2 regions of the Rhizobacter fulvus genome follow, and region 2 is predicted to be linked to the other one. Evidence: predicted binding sites of a transcription regulator. Region 2 holds the regulator's gene; the other holds the start of a gene.

Region 1 (4,404 bases), 2.3 Mb from region 2:
CGCCCGCGCCGGTCAGCCAGGCATTGAGCCGGATGGCCGGCCACTCCAGCGCGATGCAGCAGGTCCGCTCGCTGGTCGACAAGGTCGCGCGCAGCATGGCGCCGGTGCTGGTCCACGGCGAATCGGGCACCGGCAAGGAACTGGTCGCGCGGGCGATCCACGAGGTCAGCGTGCGCAGCACGCAGCCGTTCGTCGCGGTCAACTGCAGCGCGATTCCCGAGCAGCTGCTCGAGGCCGAGTTCTTCGGCTACCGCAAGGGCGCGTTCACCGGCGCGATCGACGACCGCGAGGGCTTCTTCCAGGCCGCCAACGGCGGCACGCTGTTCCTCGATGAGATCGGCGACCTGCCGCTGGCGATGCAGTCGAAGCTGCTGCGGGCGATCCAGGAACGCTCGGTGCGACCGGTCGGTGCGGTCACCGAAGTGCCGGTCAACGTCCGTCTGCTCAGCGCCACCCACAAGGACCTGGCGGCCGAAGTGCACGCCGGGCAGTTCCGCCAGGATCTTTATTACCGCCTCAACGTCATCCAGATCCGCGTGCCGCCGCTGCGCGAGCGTCTCGAGGACCTGGTCTCGATCAGCGAGCGCGTGCTCGAGCGCATCGCCAGCGATGCGGGCGTCTCGCCGCCGCCGCGGCTGACCCGCGACGCGCTGGTGCATCTCGAGCGCTATCCCTTCCCGGGCAACGTGCGCGAACTCGAGAACCTGCTGCACCGCGCGGTCGCGCTGTCGGGTGGCGAGACGATCGACGTCTACGACCTCGGCCTGCCCGAATCGGTATTCACCGACAGCGCCGCGCAGGAGCTGGACCTGATCACCGAGAACACGCGCGGCGACGTGCTGCAGGCGATTCGCGAATCGCTGCCCCCGGTGCCGGTGGAAGTGCCGCTTCCGGACGATCTGGAATTGCACCTCGACCAGGTCGAGCGCGACATCCTCGTGCGCGCGCTCGAGCGTCACCGGTTCAACCGCACCGCGGCGGGCGCGAGCCTCGGGCTCTCTCTGCGCCAAATGCGCTACCGGATGGCGCGGCTGGGCGTCAACGTCGGCGGCGACAGCCCCGATCGCGAGTGAACCGGCGCGACGGCGAAGCAGACGACGCCTTTTCGCCGGAAGGCTGGCTGGCGACGGCGCGCCATTGCCCGTCGCCGAATTTCGGGCCGCGGCCCGACGGCCTGCCGATCGACCTGGTCGTGGTCCACTCGATCAGCCTGCCGCCCGGCGAGTATGGCGGCGACGCGATCGAGCGCCTGTTCACGAACCGGCTCGACTGGGACGCGCATCCGTACTACGGCGCGATCCGCGGTCTCGAAGTCTCGGCGCACTTTCTCGTCCGCCGCGACGGCGAGCTGCTCCAGTTCGTCTCGTGCGACGCGCGGGCCTGGCACGCCGGCGCGTCGTCGTGGCGCGGGCGCGCGGATTGCAATGCGTTTTCGATCGGCATCGAACTCGAAGGCCTGGAAGGCGAGCGCTTCGAGCCGGCGCAATACGACGCGCTGGTGCAGTTGCTCGCTGCGCTGCAGGTGCGCTACCCGATTGCTGCGATCGTCGGGCACGAACACATCGCTCCCGGCCGCAAGAACGACCCGGGCGCGGGCTTCGACTGGGCCTGGTTGCGTGCGCAGCACCCGCTTCGAGATCGGGACTTTCCCGAGACCCCCTGACGACGCCCGCGGCGCGTCCCGCGCAAGGCACGCGGGCGTGCACGATGCAACCCCATTTGGCGCGCTGTGCAAGGCTTGGCGCGGGTGCGCTCCGCCAGGCCCAGCAGCGGCGCGGGCTGGCGGCCCGCGGAGTCGTGCGGCGCCATCTCGGGTAGTGTTCGTCGGTGCTTGCGCACACTATAGGTAGTGGTAAAGTCGGTCCCGCACCCTAGATATGGGGTCTGAACACGAGACATCGACGCGCTCGCGTTCCGGCTCACTGCAACGCTCGCGAGCCTGATCCGTCGCACTTGCGGCGACCCGCCAACACACCTTTGACGCACTTTCCGCACAGCCGGCCCGAACCGCCGGTTGATGCGCTTTCCCAGAACATTCGACCGAGGAATTCAATGCAACCGTCCGCCGCCACCCCCACCGTTCCTGCTGCCGTCGCCGCGAGGCCGATGGCCACTCCCGGCGCCGCCGCGCCGTCGGTCTACCAGGGCTATCAGATCATCCGCCGCAACGGCGCGGTCGTCGCGTTCGAGCCGAACAAGATCGCGGTCGCGCTGATGAAGGCGTTCCTGGCGGTCCACGGCACCCAGGGCGCAGCCTCGGCCAGCGTGCGCGAGACGGTCGACGGGCTGACCGAGTCGGTGGTGCGCGCGCTGCTGCGTTCGCGTCCGGGCGGCGGCACCTTCCACATCGAGGACGTGCAGGACCACGTCGAACTCGGCCTGATGCGCGGCGGTCACCATGAAGTGGCGCGCGCCTACGTGCTGTACCGCGAGCGCCGCACCCAGGAGCGTGCGAAGCAGGGCCACCCGGCGCCGGTCGCCGAGCCGGCGCTGACCGTGATCGACCGCGGCCAGCGCGTGCCGCTCGACTTCGCCCGCCTGCAGACCATCATCGACTCGGCCTGCGCCGGCCTGGGCAGCGAGGTCAAGCCCGAGCCGATCATGGCCGAGACCCGCCGCAACCTGTACGACGGCGTGCCGATCGACGAGGTGCACAAGGCCTCGATCCTGGCCGCGCGCACGCTGATCGAGAAGGATCCGGGCTACACGCGCGCCACCGCGCGTCTGCTGCTGCACACGATCCGCCGCGAGATCTTGGGCGAGGAGACGCTGCATTCGGACATGCAGACCCGCTACGCCGAGTACTTCCCCGGCTTCATCAAGAAGGGCGTGCAGGCCGAGCTGCTCGACGACAAGCTGCTGCAGTTCGACCTGCCGCGCCTGGGCGCGGCGATGAAGGCCGACCGTGACCTGCAGTTCGACTACCTCGGCCTGCAGACCCTCTACGACCGCTACTTCCTGCACATCGACGAGCAGCGCATCGAGCTGCCGCAGGCGTTCTACATGCGCGTCGCGATGGGCCTGGCGCTGAACGAGATCGACCGCGAGGCGCGCGCGATCGAGTTCTACGAGGTGCTGTCCAGCTTCGACTTCATGAGCAGCACGCCGACGCTGTTCAACGCCGGCACGCGCCGCTCGCAGCTGTCGAGCTGCTACCTGACGACCGTGGCCGACGACCTCGACGGCATCTACGAGGCGCTGAAGGAGAACGCGCTGCTGAGCAAGTTCGCCGGCGGCCTGGGCAACGACTGGACCAACGTGCGTGCGCTCGGCTCGCACATCAAGGGCACCAACGGCAAGAGCCAGGGCGTGGTGCCGTTCCTGAAGGTCGTCAACGACACCGCGGTGGCGGTCAACCAGGGCGGCAAGCGCAAGGGGGCGGTCTGCGCCTACCTGGAAAGCTGGCATCTCGACCTGGAGGAGTTCCTCGAGCTGCGCAAGAACACCGGCGACGACCGCCGCCGCACGCACGACATGAACACCGCGAACTGGATTCCCGACCTGTTCATGAAGCGCGTGATGGACGGTGGCGACTGGACGCTGTTCTCGCCCAGCACCTGCCCCGACCTGCACGACAAGTTCGGCAAGGCGTTCGAAGCGGCCTATACCGCCTACGAGGACAAGGCTGCACGCGGCGAGATCAAGCTGTTCAAGAAGGTGCCGGCGCGCGACCTGTGGCGTCGCATGCTCTCGATGCTGTTCGAGACCGGCCACCCCTGGATCACCTTCAAGGACGCCTGCAACGTGCGCTCGCCGCAGCAGCATGTCGGCGTCGTGCACTCGAGCAACCTGTGCACCGAGATCACGCTGAACACCAGCGAGACCGAGATCGCGGTCTGCAACCTCGGCTCGGTGAACCTCGTGCACCACATTGCCGTCGACGCGAACGGCGTCAAGGGCATCGACCACGCCAAGCTGAAGAAGACCGTGTCGACCGCGATGCGCATGCTCGACAACGTGATCGACATCAACTACTACGCCGTCAAGAAGGCGCGCGATTCGAACCTGAAGCACCGCCCGGTCGGGCTGGGCATCATGGGCTTCCAGGACGCACTGTACGAACTCGGGGTGCCATATGCCTCCGACGCGGCGGTCGCGTTTGCCGACCAGTCGATGGAAGCCGTCTGCTACCAGGCCTACTGGGCCTCGACCGAACTGGCTGCCGAGCGCGGCCGCTACTCGAGCTACCGCGGCTCGCTGTGGGACCGCGGCATCCTGCCGATCGACTCGCTCGACCTGCTCGCCGAGCAGCGCGGCGGCTACGTCGAGGTCGACCGCAGCGTCACGCTGGACTGGGACGCGCTGCGCACCCGCATCCGCGAGCACGGCATGCGCAACTCGAACTGTACGGCGATCGCCCCGACCGCGACGATCTCGAACATCGTCGGCGTCAGCGCCTCGATC
Region 2 (4,404 bases):
CAGCGCGCGCTGCGCCTCGTGGCCAGTGGCAAGAGCGTGCCGGTGCAGCCACCCAGAGCGATCCTGACGAGCGCGCCGGTCGCGCCGAAGGCGGACTCGGACGCCGCGCCGAAGGCCGAGGCCGCCGCGCAGACGCCCGAACAGATCGCAATGCTGCGCTGATCCCGGCGCCGGCTCCGCTACACTGGCGGGGCCGCGCGACTGGCGATGCGGCCCCCTCGCTCCCTGAACCGGGAACTCGAGCCGGGGCCTGAGGTGGATGACCACCGGGAAGCGCGGTCGGTGCCAGCCGAGAGAGCGGCACCGTTCAGCCGTTCGCCTGGGCAGCTTCGGGGGCGCATGCAGCACGCAGGCGCTTCACCCGGGGACTTCGCTTGAAGAGGACTGCCAACCATGTTTGACCGCGCCCAATCCACCATCGCCGGTGTCGACCCCGAGATCTGGTCCGTCATCCAGCGCGAGAATCAGCGCCAGGAAGAGCACATCGAACTGATCGCCTCGGAGAACTACGTCTCGCCCGCCGTGATGGCTGCGCAGGGCACCCAGCTGACCAACAAGTACGCCGAGGGCTATCCCGGCAAGCGCTACTACGGCGGCTGCGAGTTCGTCGATATCGCCGAGCAACTGGCGATCGACCGCGTGAAGCAGCTCTTCGGCGCCCAGTTCGCGAACGTCCAGCCCAACTCGGGCTCGCAGGCCAACCAGTCGGTGTTCTTCGGCCTGCTGCAGCCCGGCGACACCATCATGGGCATGAGCCTGGCCGAGGGCGGCCACTTGACCCACGGCATGCCGCTGAACATGAGCGGCAAGTGGTTCAAGGTCGTCAGTTACGGCCTGACTGCCGAGGAAGCGATCGACTACGACGCGATGGAGCGCCTGGCCCACGAGCACAAGCCGAAGTTGATCATCGCCGGCGCGTCGGCGTACAGCCTGCACATCGACTTCGCGCGCTTCGCCAAGGTCGCCAAGGACATCGGCGCGTTCTTCATGGTCGACATGGCGCACTACGCCGGCCTGATCGCCGCGGGCGTCTACCCGAACCCGCTGCCGCACGCCGACGTCGTCACCTCGACCACCCACAAGACCCTGCGCGGCCCGCGCGGCGGCATCGTGCTGATGAACGACGAGGCGATCGCGAAGAAGATCAACAGTGCGATCTTTCCCGGCATCCAGGGCGGGCCGCTGATGCACGTGATCGCCGCCAAGGCGGTCGCCTTCCACGAGGCGCTGCAGCCGGCGTTCAAGACCTACCAGCAGCAGGTCGCGAAGAACGCGGTCGTGCTGGCCGACACGCTGATCGAGCGCGGCCTGCGGATCGTCAGCGGCCGCACCGAGTCGCACGTGATGCTGGTCGACCTGCGCCCGAAGAACCTGACCGGCAAGGAAGCCGAGAACCTCCTGGGCGCCGCCCACATGACCTGCAACAAGAACGGCATCCCGAACGACCCGCAGAAGCCGATGGTCACCAGCGGCATCCGCCTGGGCACCCCGGCGATGACCACGCGCGGCTTCAAGGAAGAGCAGGTGCGCCAGACCGCGCACCTGATCGCCGACATCCTCGACAAGCCGAACGACGCCGCGGTCACCGCGGCGGTGAAGGCGAAGGTCGCGGTGTTGACCAAGGACTTCCCCGTCTACCGCAACTGACGCGAGGGCGGGGTCATGCGCTGCCCCTTCTGCTCCCACGAAGAGACCCAGGTCGTCGAGACCCGCGACTCGGACGAGGGCGACGTGGTGCGCCGGCGGCGGCGTTGCCACAGCTGCGACAAGCGCTTCACGACCTACGAGCGGGCCGAGATCGCGCTGCCGTCGGTCGTCAAGAAGGACGGCACGCGCGCCGACTTCGACCCGTCGAAGATCCGCGCGTCGATGACGCTGGCGCTGCGCAAGCGGCCGGTCAGCGTCGAGCAGATCGACGCCGCGATGGAGCGCATCCAGGACAAGCTGCTCAACAGCGGCGCGAAGGAAGTGCCGTCGACCCGACTGGGCGAACTGGTGATGCGCGAACTCAAGCGGATCGACAAGGTCGCCTACGTGCGGTTCGCGTCCGTCTACCGCAGCTTCGAGGACGTCGACGAGTTTCGTCAGCTCATTCGCGACATTTGACGCCCTGACTCGAGCCCCCGGCCGGGGGGTGAATGTCCGCGAAAACCCGCGGGGACGCCCGCGAGGGGGCCGACGCGCTCCCCCTTCTGCGGGGCGCGGCCCGATGGCCGGGTCTCTAAATTCTGTGCATCGGTTCACACCCCGGAGCGCACAGATGATTCCCTTCTCTTCCCGGCCCGCGCGCCAGCGCGGCGTCTCGATGGTCGAAGCGGCCACCGTTCTGGCGGTCATCGCCGTCGTCGCGGGCACCGCGGCGCCGAGCCTTCAGGCGGTGGTCGACGCGCGCCGACTCGATGCCGCCGCCACGCAGCTCGCGACCGACATCCGCTTCACGCGCACGGAGACGGTCGCTCGCAACGCGGCGCTGCGCCTGAGCGTGCGGCCGGTCGCTGGCGGCACGTGCTACGTGGTGCACACCGGCGCGGCCGACGCCTGCACCTGCGCGCCGACCGGCGCGGCCGTCTGCAGCGGTGCCGCGAACGCACTGCGAACCGTGTTCCTGAACGGGACCGAGCGGGTCGCGCTGCAGGCCAACGTCGGCTCGATCCTGTTCGACCCGGTCCACGGCACCAGCAGCCCGACCGGCACGCTGCGCGTGATCGGCACGCGCGATCGAGCGATCCACCACATCGTCAACGTGATGGGCCGGGTGCGCAGCTGCTCGCCCGCCGGTGCCGTGCCGGGCTATCGCGCTTGCTGAACTTCTCTGGAGACCACGTCATGACCGTCCCCCAATTCCCCCGCACCGCCCAGCGCGGCTTCACGCTGATCGAACTGATGGCGACCGTGTCGATCGCCGGCGTGCTCTCCAGCGTCGCGCTGCCGAGTTTCGAAGGTGTGCTGGACAAGGCGCGCCGCAGCGATGCGCTGGTCGCGACGGCGCAGGTACAGCTCGCGCAGGAAGCCTTCCGCGGCCAGTCCAGCGCGTATGGCTCGCTCGCGGAGATTCGCGTGCCGGCGCGCTCGCCGGCCGGTCACTACACGCTCGAGGTGAGCGCGACCAGCGCGACCGGCTACACGGCGGTCGCGACGGCCGTGGGCCCGCAGGCGCGCGACGCGGCCTGCCGGGTGCTGAAGTTGACGAGCAGCGGCCTGAACGTCGAGCGGGCCTCGGGCCCGGACGCGAGCGTCGCCAACGACACCGCCGCGAACCGCCGCTGCTGGAGCCTGTGATGAGGCAGCGCGGCCTGACGTTGGTCGAGCTGCTGGTCGGCGTCGCGATCGCGCTGCTGGTTGCCGCGGCGGCCGCGACGCTGTTCGCCGCGCAACTGCGCGAGAGCCGTGCGCTGGTGCTCGAGGCGCGCCTGCTGCAGGACCTGCGCACCGCGGCAGACCTGATCGCCCGCGACCTGCGACGCGCCGGCGCATCGGGCAACGCGGCGGACGGCGTGTGGATCGCCGGCGCGGCCGGTGCCGCGGCCAACCCCTACCTCGCGCTCGCGCCGGACGGCGCGGCTTCGGATGTCGTGAGCTTCAGCTACTCGCGCGACGCCGTGGAGAACCATGCGGTCGACGGCAACGAGCAGTTCGGCTTTCGCTTGCGCAACGCGGTGATCGAGATCCAGCTCGGCGCCGGCAACTGGCAGGCGCTGACCGATGCCGGCACGCTGCAGGTCACCGCGTTCACCGTGACGCCGCAGGTGCAGACGCTCCCGCTCGGCGATTTTTGCGCCGCGCCCTGCGCGGCCGGAAGCACTGCGTGCCCGCCTCGGCTCCAGGTGCGCAGCCTCGGCATCGAGATCACGGGTCATCTCGTGGCCGACGCCCGCGTGACGCGCCAGCTGCGCCACGACGTGCGGTTGCGCAACGACGCGCCGAGCGGCGCCTGCGCGTCATGACCGCGACCGCACGCGCACTCGCCCACCGCCAGCGCGGGGCGGCGGCACTGGTCGTCACCGTGCTGCTGCTGCTCGCGATGGCGCTCGCGGTAGCGCTCGCGAACCGCGACCTGCTGTTCGAGCAGCGCAGCGCCAGCAACGGCGTGCGTGCCACCCAGGCGTTCGAGGCGGCCGAGGCCGGTCTCGAATGGGCCACCGCGCAGCTCAATGCCAACCGGTCGATCGGCGCCGACTGCACGCCGACCGCCGACGCAGCGGCCACGTCCTTCCGCATGCGCTACCTGGCGATCGCACCCGGCACCGGGCTCGTCACGCCACGGTCCGCCGTGCCGGACCGCGCGTCCGGACCGCTGCAGGCCGCGTGCGTGCGCAGCGACGAAGCGTGGTCGTGCAGTTGCCCGTCGCAGGGCGCGCCCGTGCTGCCTGCCGCAAGCGCCGCCACGGCGCCGTCGTTCGTCAT

The links. The regulator NrdR, encoded in region 2, represses ribonucleotide reductase genes. The targets are predictions, from matches to a motif close to CACNANATNTNGTG.
Region 1: the regulator NrdR is predicted to act here: its motif matches at 1,839-1,852, upstream of ACWH49_RS15280 (ribonucleoside-diphosphate reductase subunit alpha).

What each region holds. Positions count from the first base shown of each region.
Region 1 covers NZ_OZ224516.1:3,194,398-3,198,801, forward strand. The annotation lists gene ACWH49_RS15270 (sigma-54-dependent transcriptional regulator) at 1-1,073, shown strand, start outside; gene ampD (1,6-anhydro-N-acetylmuramyl-L-alanine amidase AmpD) at 1,070-1,663, shown strand; gene ACWH49_RS15280 (ribonucleoside-diphosphate reductase subunit alpha) at 2,107-4,404, shown strand, end outside.
Region 2 covers NZ_OZ224516.1:853,043-857,446, forward strand. The annotation lists gene ACWH49_RS04195 (lytic transglycosylase domain-containing protein) at 1-162, shown strand, start outside; ZMP/ZTP riboswitch at 188-332, shown strand; gene glyA (serine hydroxymethyltransferase) at 394-1,647, shown strand; gene nrdR (transcriptional regulator NrdR) at 1,663-2,106, shown strand; gene ACWH49_RS04210 (GspH/FimT family pseudopilin) at 2,261-2,806, shown strand; gene ACWH49_RS04215 (type IV pilin protein) at 2,827-3,279, shown strand; gene ACWH49_RS04220 (prepilin-type N-terminal cleavage/methylation domain-containing protein) at 3,279-3,944, shown strand; gene ACWH49_RS04225 (PilX N-terminal domain-containing pilus assembly protein) at 3,941-4,404, shown strand, end outside.